DNA from 4 places in the Pseudomonas sp. LB3P81 genome. Region 2 is predicted to be linked to each of the others. Evidence: predicted binding sites of a transcription regulator. Region 2 holds the regulator's gene; each other region holds the start of a gene.
What was found. Region 2 encodes sigma-54, which starts transcription at its own class of promoters, with help from an activator protein. Its sites were predicted from a motif close to ANTGGCATNNANNTTGCTNT; they were not measured.

Region 1 (4,209 bases), 920 kb from region 2:
AAGTTCGATGTGATCATCTCCGACTCCACCGACCCGATCGGCCCGGGCGAAGTGCTGTTCTCGGAAAACTTCTACCAGGCTTGCCGTCGCTGCCTGAACGAAGGCGGCATCCTGGTGACCCAGAACGGCACGCCGTTCATGCAGATCGAAGAAGTCAAAACCACCGCCGGGCGCCTGCGCAGCCTGTTCCCGGACTGGCACTTCTATCAGGCGGCTGTGCCGACCTACATCGGCGGCTCCATGACATTTGCCTGGGGCGCGACCAATACCGCCTATCGCAAACTGTCCCGCGAAACCTTGCAGCAGCGCTTCGCCGGCAGCGGCATCATCACCCGCTACTATAATCCTGAGATACACATTGGCGCGTTTGCCTTGCCGCAATACGTCCTGCAGGCGATCAACAAACCAAGCAACGACTAAGCTAAAGATGTACGCATGACCCCCTGTGGGAGCGGGCTTGCTCCCACAGGGTCCTGTATTTTCATGGGAGCACGCCATAATCCGTTTGAACGATCAGTCCGGGCAAAAGTCCAGATAGTTGTAAGCCCATTTGCGGGTTTGTTCGAGGAGGCACCGATGCAAAAGTGGAAAATCACTTTCGTGGATGATCACGGTGAAACAGTCGACGAAATCTTTGAGTGTGATGAGTGCCCGGATAACGAGCACGCCGCGAAACTGCTCAAGGAGAGACTTTTCCCCGTTGCCGCCGAACTGGATCTGAACGATCTGGAAGGGCGAACTGCTGACGCTACCGTCAAAAGTCTCATGACCCAGAACAGCATACAAATCCTCGGCATTACTCCCGTCTGATACCCCTCTGGCACACTCGTGAAGCACCAGTCCTTGGCAGCGGCGCTTACTTGAGGCTACTCTGCAAGCGAGATCAGCGAATGGATCGCTAAGGTCTGGTCTTGTCAGCTACATGCTTGTTTCCCATCGGCAACCTGGTTGCCGCATCGCTCGCACCATTCGGTTGCGGGAGGCGGGAGTACGGAAAGTCTATCCATCGGTTTGAGGAGGACGTTTCATGAGCACAGCCTATCAAGAAGACATCAGCAGCTCGGTGCTGCGCCGCATGAAAGAAGGCGGTTTCGACTTTTCACGATTCCATCCCATCGAGTTCTACGCCATTTTCCCGGACGAGGAGCGGGCACGCAGGGCGGCAGGTCATTACTGTGGTGAATCCCTGAATGCACAAATCAGCGTGCGCGATGACGGCGCGTGGGCCCTGGAACTGAGCAAAGTGATGTACGCCACCTATGACGGCATTGGCGACTTTGAACAGGACTTCGAGGCGGTGGTCGAGCCTTTGGGCGGCATTATCGAAGGATGGGGCGTCAAGCAGGAGGTACGAGGGCTACTCGCATAACACTATGAACAGCGACAACATCCACTAACGGCTAACCTTCGGGTTGGCCGTTTTCGTTTGTGCGGTTTGAAAAGCAAAAGATCGCAGCCTTCGGCAGTTCCTACAGGAAACGTATTCCAATGTAGGAGCTGCCGAAGGCTGCGATCTTTTGATCTCGTTTTTGATTCATAACGTTTCAAGGAAACAAAAAAACCGCCTGAACAGGCGGCTAAATGGGAAGTTCAGTGAGCTTTTTCAGCGAATGTGCGGATTATCCGCATCCGTTGCCGGGCAGTGAAATCAACTCTGGCTATGCTGGTGATAAGCGAAAGCTTTGCTTCGCAATGAAGCGGGGGCAATCAGGTTGGGGTATTTGCCGCACAGGAATGGTGCGGTGTATGCGCGACGAATATCTAACTGATTGATTTAAAAGCGTTTATGCCGATGGCACGGGCCTTGCGAAGGCCTGTAAGTCCGGGTGACAAGGAGTACGGCATGATCCGCAATTATTTTGATGAGATGTACGATGCCGGCGGCCATGTCCGCCCGCATTACCGGGAGTTTGCCCGTTGGCTGGCTGAGACGCCTGAAGAGCTTCTGGCCCAACGGCGACGCGAGGCCGATCTGTTGTTTCATCGCGCCGGGATTACCTTCACGCTCTACGGAGACGAGCAAGGGACAGAACGCCTGATTCCCTTCGACACCATTCCGCGCAGCATCCCCGCCAGCGAATGGCGGATTGTCGAACGCGGCTGCATCCAGCGGGTCAAGGCGTTGAACATGTTCCTCGCCGACCTCTATCACGAGCAGCGCATCATCAAGGCCGGCATCATCCCGGCCGAGCAAGTGCTGGCCAACGAGCAGTATCAGTTGGCGATGCAAGGGCTGGATCTGCACCGGGATATCTATTCCCACATCTCCGGTGTCGATCTGGTGCGCGATGGCGACGGCACGTACTACGTGCTCGAAGACAACCTTCGTACACCGAGCGGTGTGAGCTACATGCTCGAAGACCGCAAGATGATGATGCGCCTGTTCCCCGAGCTGTTCGCGGCCCAGCGCATCGCGCCGATCGATCACTATCCGAACCTGCTGCTCGACACACTGAAAAGCTCCAGCCCGATCGATAACCCGAACGTGGTGGTGCTGACGCCGGGGCGCTTCAACAGCGCATTTTTCGAGCATGCGTTCCTGGCGCGGGAAATGGGCGTTGAACTGGTGGAAGGCGCGGACCTGTTCGTGCGTGACGACAAGGTGTTCATGCGCACCACGGACGGGCCGAAAGCGGTCGATGTGATCTACCGTCGTCTCGACGATGCGTTCCTTGATCCGCTGGCGTTCAATCCGGACTCGATGCTCGGTGTTCCGGGGCTGTTGTCGTCCTACCGCTCGGGCAATGTGGTGCTGGCGAATGCCATCGGCACCGGGGTCGCGGACGACAAGTCGGTGTATCCGTTTGTCACGGACATGATCCGTTTCTACCTCGATGAAGAACCGATCCTGAAGAACGTTCCGACGTTTCAGTGTCGCAATCCTTCTGAGCTGTCCCACGTGCTGGCCAATCTTCCAGACCTGGTGGTCAAGGAAACCCAGGGCTCCGGCGGTTACGGAATGCTGGTGGGGCCGGCGGCGACAGCGGCGGAAATCGAGTCGTTCCGCGCCCGCATCAAAGCCAAGCCCCACGCGTATATCGCGCAACCGACGTTGTCCCTGTCGACCTGTCCGACCTTTGTCGAAAACGGCATCGCTCCACGCCACATCGACCTGCGTCCGTTTGTATTGTCTGGCCGCGAAACCCGGGTCGTACCCGGCGGTTTGACCCGTGTCGCCCTGCGTGAAGGCTCCCTGGTGGTGAATTCCTCCCAGGGTGGCGGAACCAAGGACACCTGGGTGGTTGAGGATTAAGGAAGCCTGCCATGTTAAGTAGAACTGCCTCGGATTTGTATTGGATGTCGCGTTACCTGGAGCGGGCGGAAAACCTCGCACGGATGCTCGACATCAGTTATTCACTGTCGCTGATGCCACAGGATGGACGCGGTGACGGTCTGCATGAACTCGCCATGCCGCTGCTGATTACCGGCACCCTGGACGATTATCTGGAGCGCCACGGCGAGCTGCATGCCGAACGGTTGCTGCACTTTTTCGCCCTCGACGCGGCCAACCCGGCGAGCATTTACAGCTGCCTCGGCGCCGCGCGGGCCAGCGCCCATGCGGTGCGTGGGCGAATCACCGCTGACATGTGGGAAAACATCAACGCCACCTGGCTGGAAATTCGCGGGATCGCCGAGCAGGGCTTGAGTCGCTACGGCATGAGCCGTTTCTGCGAGTGGATCAAGGAACGTTCGCACCTGTTTCGCGGCGCGTCCTACGGCACCATCATGCGTAACGATGCGTTCCGCTTCATTCGGCTGGGCACGTTTATCGAAAGGGCCGACAACACCTTGCGCCTGCTCGACGCCCGCTACGAAATGGCTGGCGATCAGGCCGAAGCGGTCAGCGACGGCACAGCCCACGCCTATTACCAGTGGAGCGCTTTGCTGCGGGCGTTGTCGTCGTTCGAGGCTTACACCGAGATCTACCGCGATGCGCCCGGCGCCCGGCACGTGGCAGAACTGCTGCTGCTACGCGCCGATGTCCCGCGTTCGCTACGGGCCTGCACCGAAGAAATCGATCAGATCCTCGCCCAACTGCCCGGCGCCAACGGCCGTCCCGCGCAACGCCTGGCCGCTGAGATGGACGCGCGCCTGCGCTACACCGGCATCACCGAAATTCTCGACGAAGGCCTGCACGCCTGGCTGACCGAGTTCATTCCGCTGGTGCGCCAATTGGGTAACGCCATACACAGTTCCTACCTGGAGGCT
Region 2 (4,209 bases):
GACTCGGTGCGCATCACCCGTTTCGACGAGAAAAACCGCAAGACCCTGATTACCACCACCCGCATGACCGTGTTCCCGCAACAGCAATATGCGCAGACCGATCAACCCGTTAGAATCGACGGCGCTGGCGGTGTATCGACTGGCAAGGGAATGAAAGCGTATTTGAAAGAAAGCAGGATACACCTGCTATCGAACGTAAGAGGACAGTATGAGGCTCGTTAAAACTCTCCCTATTTTGCTCGGTCTGGGCGCAGCACTGGGAAGCGTGAGCGCCTGGGCTCTGCCGAACGATCAACAGCAGCCTATCCGCATCCAGGCCGACGACGCCCAACTGGACGACAAGAATGGCGTTGCCACCTACACCGGCGACGTGATCATTACCCAGGGTTCGATGAAGGTTACCGGCAACAAGGTCACCATCACCCGTACCCCGGCCGGTGACATTGACGTGGTGACTTCGGTGGGCAACCTGGCTTACTTCGAGCAGTTGCAGACCGCCGGCGACACCAAACCGGTTCAGGGCTACGGCATCACCATCCAGTACCACGCCTCGCAAGACCGCGTCGTGCTGATTGATCGTGCCAAAGTCATCGACAAGGACGGCAACGTTACCCAAGGCGAGAAAATCGTCTACGACACCAACAAAAAGCTTGCCACCGCCGGTCGTGCCAAAGGCACCAACGTGACCGAGTCGCGTCCGCGCATCGACATGGTTATCCAGCCGAAAAAGAAAACCGACGAGCAAAAGGCCCAGTAATGGCAACTCTGAAAGCTCAGCATCTGGCCAAGAGCTACAAGAGCCGTCAGGTCGTGCGCGACGTCAGCCTGTCCATCGACAGCGGTCAGATCGTCGGCCTGCTTGGCCCTAACGGCGCCGGCAAGACCACCTGCTTCTACATGATCGTCGGCCTGGTTCAGGCCGATCAGGGCCGCGTCCTGATCGATGATCTGGATGTCAGCCACCAGCCGATGCACGGTCGTGCGAAGGCCGGTATCGGCTATCTTCCGCAGGAAGCGTCGATCTTTCGCAAACTCTCGGTCGCCGACAACATCATGGCGATCCTCGAGACCCGCAAGGAACTCGACAAGGCCGATCGTCGCAAAGAGCTGGAAAGCCTGCTGCAGGAATTCCACATCAGCCACATCCGCGACAACCTCGGCATGAGCCTGTCCGGTGGTGAACGCCGCCGCGTGGAAATCGCCCGGGCACTGGCGACCAACCCGAAATTCATCCTCCTCGACGAACCCTTTGCCGGCGTGGACCCGATTTCGGTGGGTGACATCAAGCAGATCATCTACCACCTCAAAGCCAAGGGCATTGGCGTGCTGATCACTGACCACAACGTCCGTGAAACCCTGGATATCTGCGAAACCGCCTATATCGTCAACGATGGTCAGCTCATCGCCGAAGGTGATTCGGCCACCATCCTGGCCAACGACCTGGTCAAGGAAGTGTATCTGGGCCACGAGTTCCGCCTGTAAGCACTGAGGTGTCTGGCAAGTCGCCCGAGCGCTCGTCTCGATAAAAAATCAACAGTTTTTTATTGTCACGACGCTCTAGGCAAACGTTGTGGTTTCAGGCATATAATTTGCTTATGTTTGGCGCTCCGGCGCCCTGTAGTGGATGGCGCATGTGCGCCGGCGAATAAGGTGTTAAGCCCCTGCCATGAAACCATCGCTAGTCTTGAGAATGGGCCAGCAGCTGACGATGACACCGCAGCTGCAACAGGCCATCCGCCTGCTCCAATTGTCGACCCTGGACCTGCAACAGGAAATCCAGGAAGCCCTGGAGTCCAATCCGATGCTCGAACGCCAGGAAGAAGGCGACGACTTCGATAACGCCGACCCCTTGGCCGACAAAGCCGAACAGCAACCCAATGCCGATGTGTCTGAACCCTCCTACCAGGAAACCGCCCCGACGGTGGACAACCTCGATGAGGGCGACTGGAACGAGCGCATTCCCAACGAACTCCCCGTCGACACCGCATGGGAAGACGTCTACCAGACCAGCGCCAGCAGCCTGCCGAGCAACGATGACGACGAGTGGGATTTCACCACCCGCACATCGGCCGGCGAAAGCCTGCAAAGCCATCTGTTGTGGCAACTGAACCTGGCGCCGATGTCCGACACCGATCGCCTGATCGCCGTAACCCTGATCGATTGCATCAACAATCAGGGCTACCTGGACGAAACCCTTGAGGAAATCCTCGAAGCCTTCGATCCGGAACTCGACATCGAACTGGACGAGATCGAAGCCGTCCTGCATCGCATCCAGCAATTCGAACCGGCCGGCATCGGCGCCCGCAACCTGGGTGAATGCCTGCTGCTGCAATTGCGTCAGCTCCCTGCCAAGACACCTTGGCTGGCCGAGGCCAAGCGCCTGGTCACCGATTACATCGACTTGCTCGGCAGCCGCGACTACAGCCAGCTGATGCGTCGGATGAAGCTCAAGGAAGATGAACTGCGCCAGGTCATCGAACTGGTACAGAGCCTCAACCCGCGCCCGGGCTCGCAGATCGAGTCCAGTGAAGCCGAATACGTCGTTCCCGACGTGATCGTGCGCAAGGACAACGAGCGCTGGCTGGTAGAACTGAATCAGGAATCGGTACCGCGGCTGCGGGTCAACGCCCAATACGCCGGTTTCGTGCGCCGCGCCGACACCAGCGCCGACAACACCTTCATGCGCAATCAGTTGCAAGAAGCCCGCTGGTTCATCAAGAGCCTGCAAAGCCGTAACGAAACCCTGATGAAAGTTGCCACCCAGATCGTCGAGCATCAGCGCGGTTTTCTGGAGTACGGCGACGAAGCCATGAAGCCGCTGGTCCTGCATGACATCGCCGAAGCGGTGGGCATGCACGAATCGACGATTTCCCGGGTGACCACGCAAAAATTCATGCATACCCCTCGGGGCATCTATGAGCTGAAATACTTTTTCTCCAGCCACGTCAGCACCTCCGAAGGCGGCGAATGCTCGTCCACGGCGATCCGCGCGATCATCAAAAAACTGGTTGCTGCGGAAAATCAGAAAAAGCCGTTGAGTGACAGCAAGATCGCTGGTTTACTGGAGGCACAAGGCATTCAGGTGGCTCGCCGCACCGTCGCCAAGTACCGCGAATCCCTAGGGATCGCGCCTTCGAGCGAACGCAAGCGGTTGATGTAGAGCCACGCCACAGCGTTCCAGTGGTAGATCATCTGGTCTACCGCTTTATGCACTGGCAACGAAGGAGAAGCTGTATGCAAGTCAACATCAGTGGACACCAACTGGAAGTGACCGAACCTCTTCGCACCTACATCGGCGAAAAACTCGAACGATTGGAGAGGCATTTCGACAAGATCACCAACGTGCAGGTCACGATGACGGTCGAAAAGCTGAAGCAGAAAATCGAAGCCACGCTGCATATTCCCGGCAATGAAGTGGTCGCAAACGCGGAACATACCGACATGTACGCGGCGATCGACGCATTGACCGACAAGCTGGATAAACAACTCAAAAAGCATAAGGAAAAGACCCAGAGCCTCCTCCAGGGCGCGACCGGTCGTTAACACTCCCAACCCATGATCCGACTTGAAAGCATCCTGACCCCCGGCCGTTCCCTGATGAACGTGCCGGGCGGCAGCAAAAAGAAAGCCCTCGAGCAAATTGCCAATCTGATCGCCCGCGAAGTGCCGGCTCTGGAGATGCAAGATGTCTTCGAGGCTTTGATTGCCCGTGAAAAACTCGGCTCGACCGGTTTTGGTAACGGCATCGCTATCCCCCACTGCCGGCTGAAAGGTTGCACATCGCCCATCAGTGCCTTGATGCACCTGGACGCTCCCATCGATTTTGACGCCATCGACGGTGCCCCGGTTGACCTGCTCTTCGTTCTGCTGGTCCCGGAAGCGGCTACCGATGCGCACCTTGAATTGCTCCGCCAGATCGCCAGCATGCTTGATCGCAAGGAAGTCCGTGATCGCCTGCGTAGCGCCCCGAGCAATGAAGCCTTGTATCAGGTTGTCCTGGACGAGCAAAACGGGCATTAATCATGCGCTTGATCATCGTCAGTGGCCGTTCCGGCTCAGGTAAAAGTACCGCGCTCGATGTTCTCGAGGACAACGGCTATTACTGCATCGACAACCTGCCCGCCGGGCTGCTGCCGGAATTGGCCGAACGTGCGTTGATTCACACTGAGCTGGCGCAGCCGCTGGTTGCCGTCTCCATCGACGCGCGCA
Region 3 (4,209 bases), 680 kb from region 2:
GCTATGGACTCAGAAATACCTCAAGGATTGCGCCGTTGCAGCACCTCAGTCCTGTGGCGCGTAGGAAAAATCGTTGGTTTTCGTAAAGTTATCGTTACGGATTGGCTGCTGTGGCGCTGCGCTTGAGATTTCAGGGTTTGAAAAGGCTCGCAGGTGTCACATAATCTTGACGACTAAATGAGCAGCTCAGCAAAAAACTCGTCCGGGTGCACTGCAATTCCAAGGTGGGAGCAACTGTCTTGATGACCTTTTTTTGAAGGCTTCTTGATAGACAGCAGTGTTCCCACAGGTTGCGTGCCTGGCATCAACTCACCGCTTTTTTCGGGCCTTCATATGCGTATCAAAGTTCACTGCCAGAACCGCATCGGCATCCTTCGCGACATTCTCAACCTGCTGGTCGAGTACGGGATCAACGTCGCTCGCGGCGAGGTCGGTGGTGAGCATGGCAACGCGATTTACCTGCATTGTCCGAACCTGATCAACATTCAGTTCCAGGCGCTGCGTCCGAAATTCGAGTCGATTGCCGGGGTCTTTGGCGTCAAGCGTGTAGGGCTGATGCCCAGCGAGCGTCGGCACATGGAGCTCAATGCTTTGCTCGGCGCCCTGGAATTTCCGGTTTTGTCGATCGACATGGGCGGTTCGATCGTCGCGGCGAACCGTGCGGCGGCGCAGTTGCTCGGGGTGCGTGTCGATGAGGTGCCGGGGATTCCGTTATCGCGTTATGCCGAGGATTTCGATTTGCCGGAGCTGGTGCGCGCCAACAAGTCGCGGATCAACGGGCTGCGGGTCAAGGTCAAGGGCGACGTGTTTCTGGCCGACATCGCGCCGCTGCAATCGGAGCACGACGACAGCGAAGCCATGGCCGGCGCGGTACTGACGCTGCATCGTGCCGATCGGGTAGGGGAGCGCATCTACAACGTACGCAAACAGGAGCTGCGCGGGTTCGACAGCATCTTCCAGAGTTCGAAAGTGATGGCCGCTGTGGTGCGTGAAGCCCGGCGCATGGCGCCGCTGGATGCGCCGCTATTGATAGAAGGCGAAACCGGCACCGGTAAAGAATTGTTGGCGCGGGCCTGTCACCTGGCCAGTCCGCGGGGGCAATCGCCGTTGATGGCGCTCAACTGCGCCGGTCTGCCGGAATCGATGGCCGAGACTGAGCTGTTCGGCTACGGCCCCGGCGCATTCGAAGGCGCCCGTGCCGAAGGCAAGCTCGGGCTGCTGGAGCTGACGGCGGGCGGAACGCTGTTTCTCGATGGCGTCGGGGAAATGAGTCCGCGCTTGCAGGTGAAATTGCTGCGATTCCTGCAGGACGGTTGCTTCCGTCGTGTAGGCAGTGATGAAGAGGTTTATCTGGATGTGCGAGTGATCTGCGCCACTCAGGTCGACCTGTCGGAATTGTGCGCGCGAGGCGAGTTCCGCCAGGATTTGTATCACCGCTTGAACGTGCTGTCGTTGCACATCCCGCCGCTGCGCGAATGCCTGGATGGTTTGACGCCGCTGGTGGAGCACTTCCTCGATCAGGCCAGTCGGCAGATCGGTTGCCCGCTGCCGAAACTGGCGCCGGCGGCTATGGAGCGGCTCAGTCACTACCATTGGCCGGGTAACGTTCGGCAGTTGGAAAACGTGCTGTTCCAGGCGGTTTCGTTGTGCGAGGGCGGGACGGTCAAGGCTGAACACATTCGCTTGCCGGACTATGGCGTGCGTCAGCCGCTTGGCGATTTCTCGCTCGAGGGCGGGCTGGATGCGATTGTCGGGCGTTTTGAAAAAGCGGTGCTGGAGCGTTTGTATTCAGAGCATCCGAGCAGTCGGCAACTGGGCAAGCGGTTGGGGGTTTCGCATACGACCATTGCCAATAAATTGCGTGAGTATGAGGTTGGCAAGGACAACAGCTGAAGATCAAAAGATCGCAGCCTTCGGCAGCTCCTACATTGGGATGGCGTAATTCCTGTAGGAGCTGCCGAAGGCTGCGATCTTTGCCGCGAAGCGGCATAACACCGCCGGTTTTTCGACTCGACACAATCCCCCATTCCCCTCTAAACCCCTCAAGTCCTTTGTTTGCCGGGCCCTGCGCCGCCAGAAAAAAGTTGGTCTGCAAATTGCTTATGGCTCAGCAGTACAGCGGTGGGCGGCAAACGTCCGGCATGCAGAGGAAAGAGTGTGGACAAGTACCTTTATGTGGCAATGACCGGCGCCAGCCAGAATGCACTGGCGCAGAAGGCTCATGCGAACAACCTGGCGAACATCTCCACCAACGGTTTCCAGAAAGACCTGGAGCAGGCGCGTTCGATGCCGGTGTTCGGTGACAGCTTTCCGGCGCGTGCGTTTGCAATGTCCGAACGTCCGGCCACCGACTTCTCCGCGGGCTCCCTGGTACAAACCGGTCGCGACCTCGACGTCGCGGTGCAGGGCAATGGCTGGATCGCCGTACAGAACCCGGATGGTGGCGAAAGCTACGTGCGCACCGGCAGCCTCAACGTCGACGCCCTGGGCGTATTGCGCGCCGGCAACGGTATGCCGGTGATGGGCAATGGCGGGCCGATCTCCGTGCCGCCCGAGCAGCAAATCGAAGTCGGCGAGGACGGCACCGTCAGCATCCGGGCGATGGGCGAAGGTCCTCGCGTGATGGCGGAAGTCGACCGCATCAAGCTGGTCAACCCGGACTTCAAGAACATGACCAAGGGCCTGGACGGTTCGATCCACACCAAGGACGGCAAGCCGGCACAGGCCGATGCCAACGTCAAGCTGGTGTCCGGGTTCCTTGAGTCGAGCAACGTCAATGCCGTGGAAGAGATGACTTCGGTACTGGCCCTGGCCAAGCAGTTCGAATTGCACATCAAGATGATGAACACCGCCAAAGATGACGACCAGGCCATGGCTCGGGTCTTGCAGATCAGCTAATTATCAGAACGTCGCGCCGTAAAACAGGCGCACGAGGAGAATCGAATGCTTCCGGCTCTATGGGTTGCCAAAACAGGTCTGTCCGCCCAGGACACCAACCTGACCACCATTTCCAACAACCTGGCCAACGTGTCGACCACGGGTTTCAAACGTGACCGTGCCGAGTTCCAGGACTTGCTGTACCAGATCAAACGCCAGCCAGGCGCCCAGTCGACCCAGGACAGCGAACTGCCGTCGGGTCTGCAAGTGGGTACCGGTGTGCGCATCGTCGGCACCCAGAAAAACTTCAGCGCCGGCAGCCTGCAAACCACCGAGCAGCCGTTGGACATGGCCATCGACGGTCGCGGTTTCTTCCAGATCCTGCAACCGGACGGCACCACGTCCTACACCCGTGACGGCACGTTCCACCTCGACTCCACCGGCCAGATCGTCAACGCCAGCGGCTTCGCCCTGGAGCCGGCGATTGTCATCCCGAACGAAGCCCAGACCTTCACGGTCGGTCGCGACGGTACCGTGTCCATCACCATCGCCGGCAACCCGGCCGCCCAGGTGATCGGCAACCTGCAAACCGCCGACTTCATCAATCCGGCCGGCCTGCAAGCCGTGGGTAACAACCTGTTCCTGGAAACCGCCGCCAGCGGCGCGCCGCAAGTCGGTACGCCAGGCCTGGCCGGTTTCGGCACCACGCTGCAGAACACCCTGGAAACGTCCAACGTCAGCACCGTTGAAGAGATGGTCAACATGATCACCACTCAGCGCGCCTACGAGATGAACTCCAAGGTGATCTCCACCGCCGACCAGATGCTCTCGTTCGTAACGCAGAATCTGTAATCAAGTCTATGAGGCGGCCATGAGGTCGCCTGCAACACCGTGAGGTAGGGTCATGAATCGCTTTGTATCTGTTCTGGCACTGAGTGGGGCCGTCGTGGTCGCGGGTTGCGTTGCCCCGCCGCCCAAGCCCAATGACCCTTACTACGCCCCGGTGTTGCCGCGTACGCCGTTGCCGGCTGCCGCGAATAACGGCTCGATCTATCAGGCCGGTTTTGAACAGAACCTGTACAGCGACCGCAAGGCTTTCCGGGTCGGTGACATCATCACCATCACCCTGAACGAGAAGACCCAGGCCAGCAAGAACGCCAACTCGCAAATAGGCAAAAACAGCAAGGCCGACATCGGCCTGAAGTCGTTTTTCGGCGGTGGTCTGAGCACCAGTGATCCAGTGGGCAGCGGTAGCCTGAGCCTGGACGCCAGTTACGAAGGCGACCGCGCGACCAAGGGCGACAGCAAGGCCGGACAGGGTAACAGCCTGAC
Region 4 (4,209 bases), 2.5 Mb from region 2:
TCTCGAGGCTGGCTGTCAATTCCTTGTCGCACATGGGCATGCGCAGTCGCGGATCGAGCTGGTTGACCTGGATTTCGTAGCGACCTTCCGTTTGACTGGTCGCCAAATAGTCTTCAACGGTGAATTCAAGAAAGCCCTGGGTGACGCCGATAAGCATGTCAGGCAAGGTAACCGCGTCAGCAAGGGCAGGGTTGCCAGCGTTGAACAGGCAAACGGCCGACATCGCACAGAGCAATCTGCGGAAGGGTGATGTCAGGCGTCGAAAAAATGTCAGTTCTGTGTTCATAAGGGTTAAAAAGCAAGCGCCGTGCCGTTTAGTGATGAATGTGCGTCGCAACACACTTAGCGTTGGTGTAGGAGTCTGGGCATGGCTGGTGTAATGGATTCGGTAAACCAGCGCACGCAACTGGTAGGGCAGAATCGCCTGGAGCTGTTGTTGTTCCGTCTTGACGGCCAGCAGCTGTATGGGATCAACGTGTTCAAGGTTCGTGAGGTGCTGCAATGCCCCAAGCTGACCCTGATGCCCAAGTCCAGTCCTGTCGTGTGCGGTGTAGCAAATATCCGGGGAGCGACCATTCCGATCCTTGATCTGGCAATGGCGACCGGTTCCGGGGCGCTTAAAGATCAAAGCAATCCCTTCGTGATCATCACGGAGTACAACACCAAGACCCAGGGTTTCCTGGTGCGCTCGGTGGAACGCATCGTCAACATGAACTGGGAGGAGATTCATCCGCCTCCCAAGGGCACCGGGCGCGATCATTACTTGACGGCTGTGACTCGGGTCGACAATCAGTTAGTCGAAATCATCGACGTCGAGAAGGTCCTGGCTGAAGTGGCGCCGACACCGGAAGCGATTTCCGTCGGCGTGGTCGATGTCGAGACGCAGCACAAGGCGCTGTCGCTGCGGGTACTGACGGTCGATGACTCGTCGGTGGCGCGCAAGCAGGTCACGCGCTGCCTGCAAACGATCGGTGTTGAAGTGGAGGCGTTGAACGACGGTCGGCAAGCGCTGGATTACCTGCGCAAACTGGTCGACGAGGGCAAGAAGCCGGAAGAAGAGTTCCTGATGATGATTTCCGACATCGAGATGCCGGAAATGGACGGGTACACCCTGACGGCCGAAATCCGCAACGACCCTCGCATGCAAAAGCTTCATATCATCCTGCATACTTCGTTGTCGGGTGTGTTCAATCAGGCGATGGTCAAGAAAGTCGGTGCCGATGACTTCCTGGCCAAATTCCGTCCTGATGACCTGGCATCCCGGGTAGTCGACCGGATCAAAGCAGCAGACATCAGCTAGGGGCCTTCTGCCCCTGGCGGTTAACACGATTTAAGAGGCGGCATCATTGTCTACGGGTAATTTGGATTTCGAACAGTTCCGGGTCTTCCTGGAAAAAGCCTGTGGCATTTTGCTCGGTGAAAACAAGCAGTACCTGGTCTCGAGCCGTCTCAACAAACTGATGGAACAGCAAGGCATCAAGTCCCTGGGTGAGCTGGTCCAGCGCATCCAGACCCAGCCGCGCAGCGGTTTGCGCGAGATGGTGGTGGATGCCATGACGACCAACGAAACCCTGTGGTTTCGTGACACATATCCGTTTGAAGTCTTGAAGAACAAGGTGCTGCCCGAGTCCATCAAGGCAGCTCCCGGCCAGCGTCTGCGGATCTGGTCGGCGGCCTGCTCGTCGGGGCAGGAGCCGTATTCGCTGTCGATGTCCATCGACGAGTTCGAGCGGGTCAACATGGGCCAGTTGAAGATGGGCGTGCAGATCGTCGCCACTGATTTGTCCGGTACCATGCTGACCAACTGCAAGACCGGCGAGTACGACAGCCTGGCCATCGGCCGCGGTCTGTCGCCCGAGCGCCTGCAGCGTTACTTCGACCCAAAAGGGCCGGGGCGCTGGGCCATCAAGGCGCCGATCAAGAGCCGGGTGGAGTTTCGCTCCTTCAACCTGCTGGACAGCTACGCGAGCCTTGGCAAGTTCGACATCGTGTTCTGCCGCAACGTACTGATCTACTTCTCCGCCGAGGTGAAGAAGGACATCCTGTTGCGCATCCACAGCACGCTGAAGCCGGGCGGTTATCTGTTCCTTGGCGCATCGGAAGCGCTGAACGGTTTGCCGGATCATTACCAGATGGTCCAGTGCAGCCCGGGGATTATTTACCAGGCGAAGTGATGCAAAAGCGGCAGGCATAAAAACGGGAGTCCTTCAGGGCTCCCTTTTTTATGCCTGCCGCTTTTGCATCACGTAGGAGCTGCCGCAGGCTGCGATCTTTTGATCTTGATCTTGAAAAACAGGATCAAAAGATCGCGGCCTGCGGCAGCTCCTACAGGGGCGGCGCGCGATTCAGGAAAGCGGCAGAAAAGCGGCAGGCGGCGGAAACCCGTTGCCGCTTTTCTGGCATTGCCGCATTGCCCCTGCCCGCAAAGCCCCGGTTTATGGGGTTTTCTGAATTGGCACGCCGCTTGCTAAGTTCATCGTACGAAAAATCAGGTCACCCGAAGGTTTCCCGACATGAGCATCAGCTTCGATAAAGCGCTCGGTATCCACGAACAAGCCCTGGGCTTCCGCGCTCAGCGTGCCGAAGTTCTGGCCAACAACATTACCAACGCCGACACCCCGAACTACAAGGCTCGGGATCTGGACTTCTCGAAAGTGCTCGCCGAGCAGAGCGAGAAAACCAAAAACGGCACTTTCGCCTTGAACATGACCAACAGCCGTCATATCGAAGCAGAAGGCCTGGGCAATGGTGACGAGTCGCTGCTGTATCGCACGCCGATGCAACCGTCGATCGACCAGAACACCGTGGACGCTCAGCTGGAACAGTCGAACTACGCGGAAAACGCGGTCAACTTCCAGGCCAGCTTCACCCTGCTCAACAGCAAATTCAAAGGGCTGATATCCGCCCTGCGTGGAGAGTAAGTCATGTCTCTAGCCAGTGTTTTCAATATCGCCGGTAGCGGCATGAGTGCCCAGACCACTCGCCTGAACACCGTCGCCAGTAACATCGCCAACGCCGAAACCGTTTCGTCGAGCATCGACCAGACCTACCGCGCCCGTCACCCGGTGTTCGCCACCATGTTCCAGGGTGGCCAGAGCGGCGGCAGCGATTCGCTGTTCCAGAACCAGGACGCCGCAGGCCAGGGCGTGCAGGTGCTGGGCGTGGTCGAAGACCAGAGCAGCCTGGAAGCCCGCTACGAACCGAACCATCCGGCGGCTGACGCCAAGGGTTACGTCTACTACCCGAACGTCAACGTGGTCGAAGAAATGGCCGACATGATTTCCGCGAGCCGTTCGTTCCAGACCAACGCCGAAATGATGAACACCGCCAAAACCATGATGCAGAAGGTCCTGACCCTCGGTCAGTGATGATAAGGGGCGACTCAGATGAGTGTTACCGATACCACCAGCGGCATTAGCCTCAAAGACATCCTGGCCAACTCTTCGGTCAAGACCAGCGCCAGTGCCGACGGCCTGACGTCCGCGACGAACAGCGCCACCGGCAAAAAGTCCCTGGGCAAGGACGCGTTCATGCAACTGCTGGTGACACAGCTGAAGAACCAGAACCCGCTGGAACCGCAGGACAACAGCGAGTTCGTTGCTCAGTTGGCGCAGTTCAGCAGTCTGGAAGGCATCACCACGCTCAACACCACCGTGAGTGGCCTGGCCAGCAACTACAACTCGTCCCAGGCCTTGCAGGCTTCGTCGCTGGTGGGGCGTTCGGTCATCGCGCCGGGCGACAAGGCCGTGGTCGATACCGCCAAGAGCTTCAACGGGACAATCGCCGTACCCGCGTCGGCCGACCCGGTCAAGCTCAAGGTCACTGATGCCGATGGCAAGGTCATCCGCACCATCGACCTGGGCAGCCAGAAAGCCGGCAACGCCAGCTTCATCTGGGACGGCAAGAACGATGCAGGCGAAGTGGCCAAGGCGGGTACATACACCTTTGGCGCCACCGCGACCTACGACGGCAAGGCGACTTCGCTGGTGACGTACCTGCCGGCGACCGTCAACAGCGTGACCATCAGCCAGACCGGCGGTGAGTTGATGCTCAACCTCGCCGGGGCGGGCAGCATCGCCCTGTCCAAAGTACAAACCATTGGTATGTAGAGCCGACTAACACGGCACAAAGGAGTGGAATATGTCTTTCAATATCGGCCTTAGCGGTCTCTATGCAGCCAACAAACAACTGGACGTGACCGGCAACAAC

Region 1: ACYZTL_RS07005 (circularly permuted type 2 ATP-grasp protein) is a predicted target of sigma-54. The motif match lies at 1,792-1,811, and genes of this name have one in related genera.
Region 3: ACYZTL_RS08150 (flagellar basal body rod protein FlgF) is a predicted target of sigma-54. The motif match lies at 2,084-2,103, and genes of this name have one in related genera.
Region 4: flgB (flagellar basal body rod protein FlgB) is a predicted target of sigma-54. The motif match lies at 2,452-2,471, and genes of this name have one in related genera.

What each region holds. Positions count from the first base shown of each region.
Region 1 covers NZ_JBUBVG010000001.1:1,523,941-1,528,149, reverse strand. The annotation lists gene speE (polyamine aminopropyltransferase) at 1-420, shown strand, start outside; gene ACYZTL_RS07015 (hypothetical protein) at 577-810, shown strand; gene ACYZTL_RS07010 (ribonuclease E inhibitor RraB) at 1,028-1,369, shown strand; gene ACYZTL_RS07005 (circularly permuted type 2 ATP-grasp protein) at 1,844-3,253, shown strand; gene ACYZTL_RS07000 (alpha-E domain-containing protein) at 3,265-4,209, shown strand, end outside.
Region 2 covers NZ_JBUBVG010000001.1:2,442,162-2,446,370, forward strand. The annotation lists gene lptC (LPS export ABC transporter periplasmic protein LptC) at 1-222, shown strand, start outside; gene lptA (lipopolysaccharide transport periplasmic protein LptA) at 209-757, shown strand; gene lptB (LPS export ABC transporter ATP-binding protein) at 757-1,482, shown strand; gene ACYZTL_RS11375 (RNA polymerase factor sigma-54) at 1,667-3,160, shown strand; gene hpf (ribosome hibernation-promoting factor, HPF/YfiA family) at 3,235-3,543, shown strand; gene ptsN (PTS IIA-like nitrogen regulatory protein PtsN) at 3,556-4,020, shown strand; gene rapZ (RNase adapter RapZ) at 4,023-4,209, shown strand, end outside.
Region 3 covers NZ_JBUBVG010000001.1:1,765,500-1,769,708, reverse strand. The annotation lists gene ACYZTL_RS08155 (sigma-54-dependent transcriptional regulator) at 334-1,893, shown strand; gene ACYZTL_RS08150 (flagellar basal body rod protein FlgF) at 2,158-2,898, shown strand; gene flgG (flagellar basal-body rod protein FlgG) at 2,944-3,729, shown strand; gene flgH (flagellar basal body L-ring protein FlgH) at 3,782-4,209, shown strand, end outside.
Region 4 covers NZ_JBUBVG010000001.1:4,965,763-4,969,971, forward strand. The annotation lists gene flgA (flagellar basal body P-ring formation chaperone FlgA) at 1-286, opposite strand, end outside; gene ACYZTL_RS23105 (chemotaxis protein CheV) at 368-1,300, shown strand; gene cheR (protein-glutamate O-methyltransferase CheR) at 1,347-2,174, shown strand; gene flgB (flagellar basal body rod protein FlgB) at 2,514-2,921, shown strand; gene flgC (flagellar basal body rod protein FlgC) at 2,925-3,368, shown strand; gene flgD (flagellar hook assembly protein FlgD) at 3,387-4,109, shown strand; gene flgE (flagellar hook protein FlgE) at 4,141-4,209, shown strand, end outside.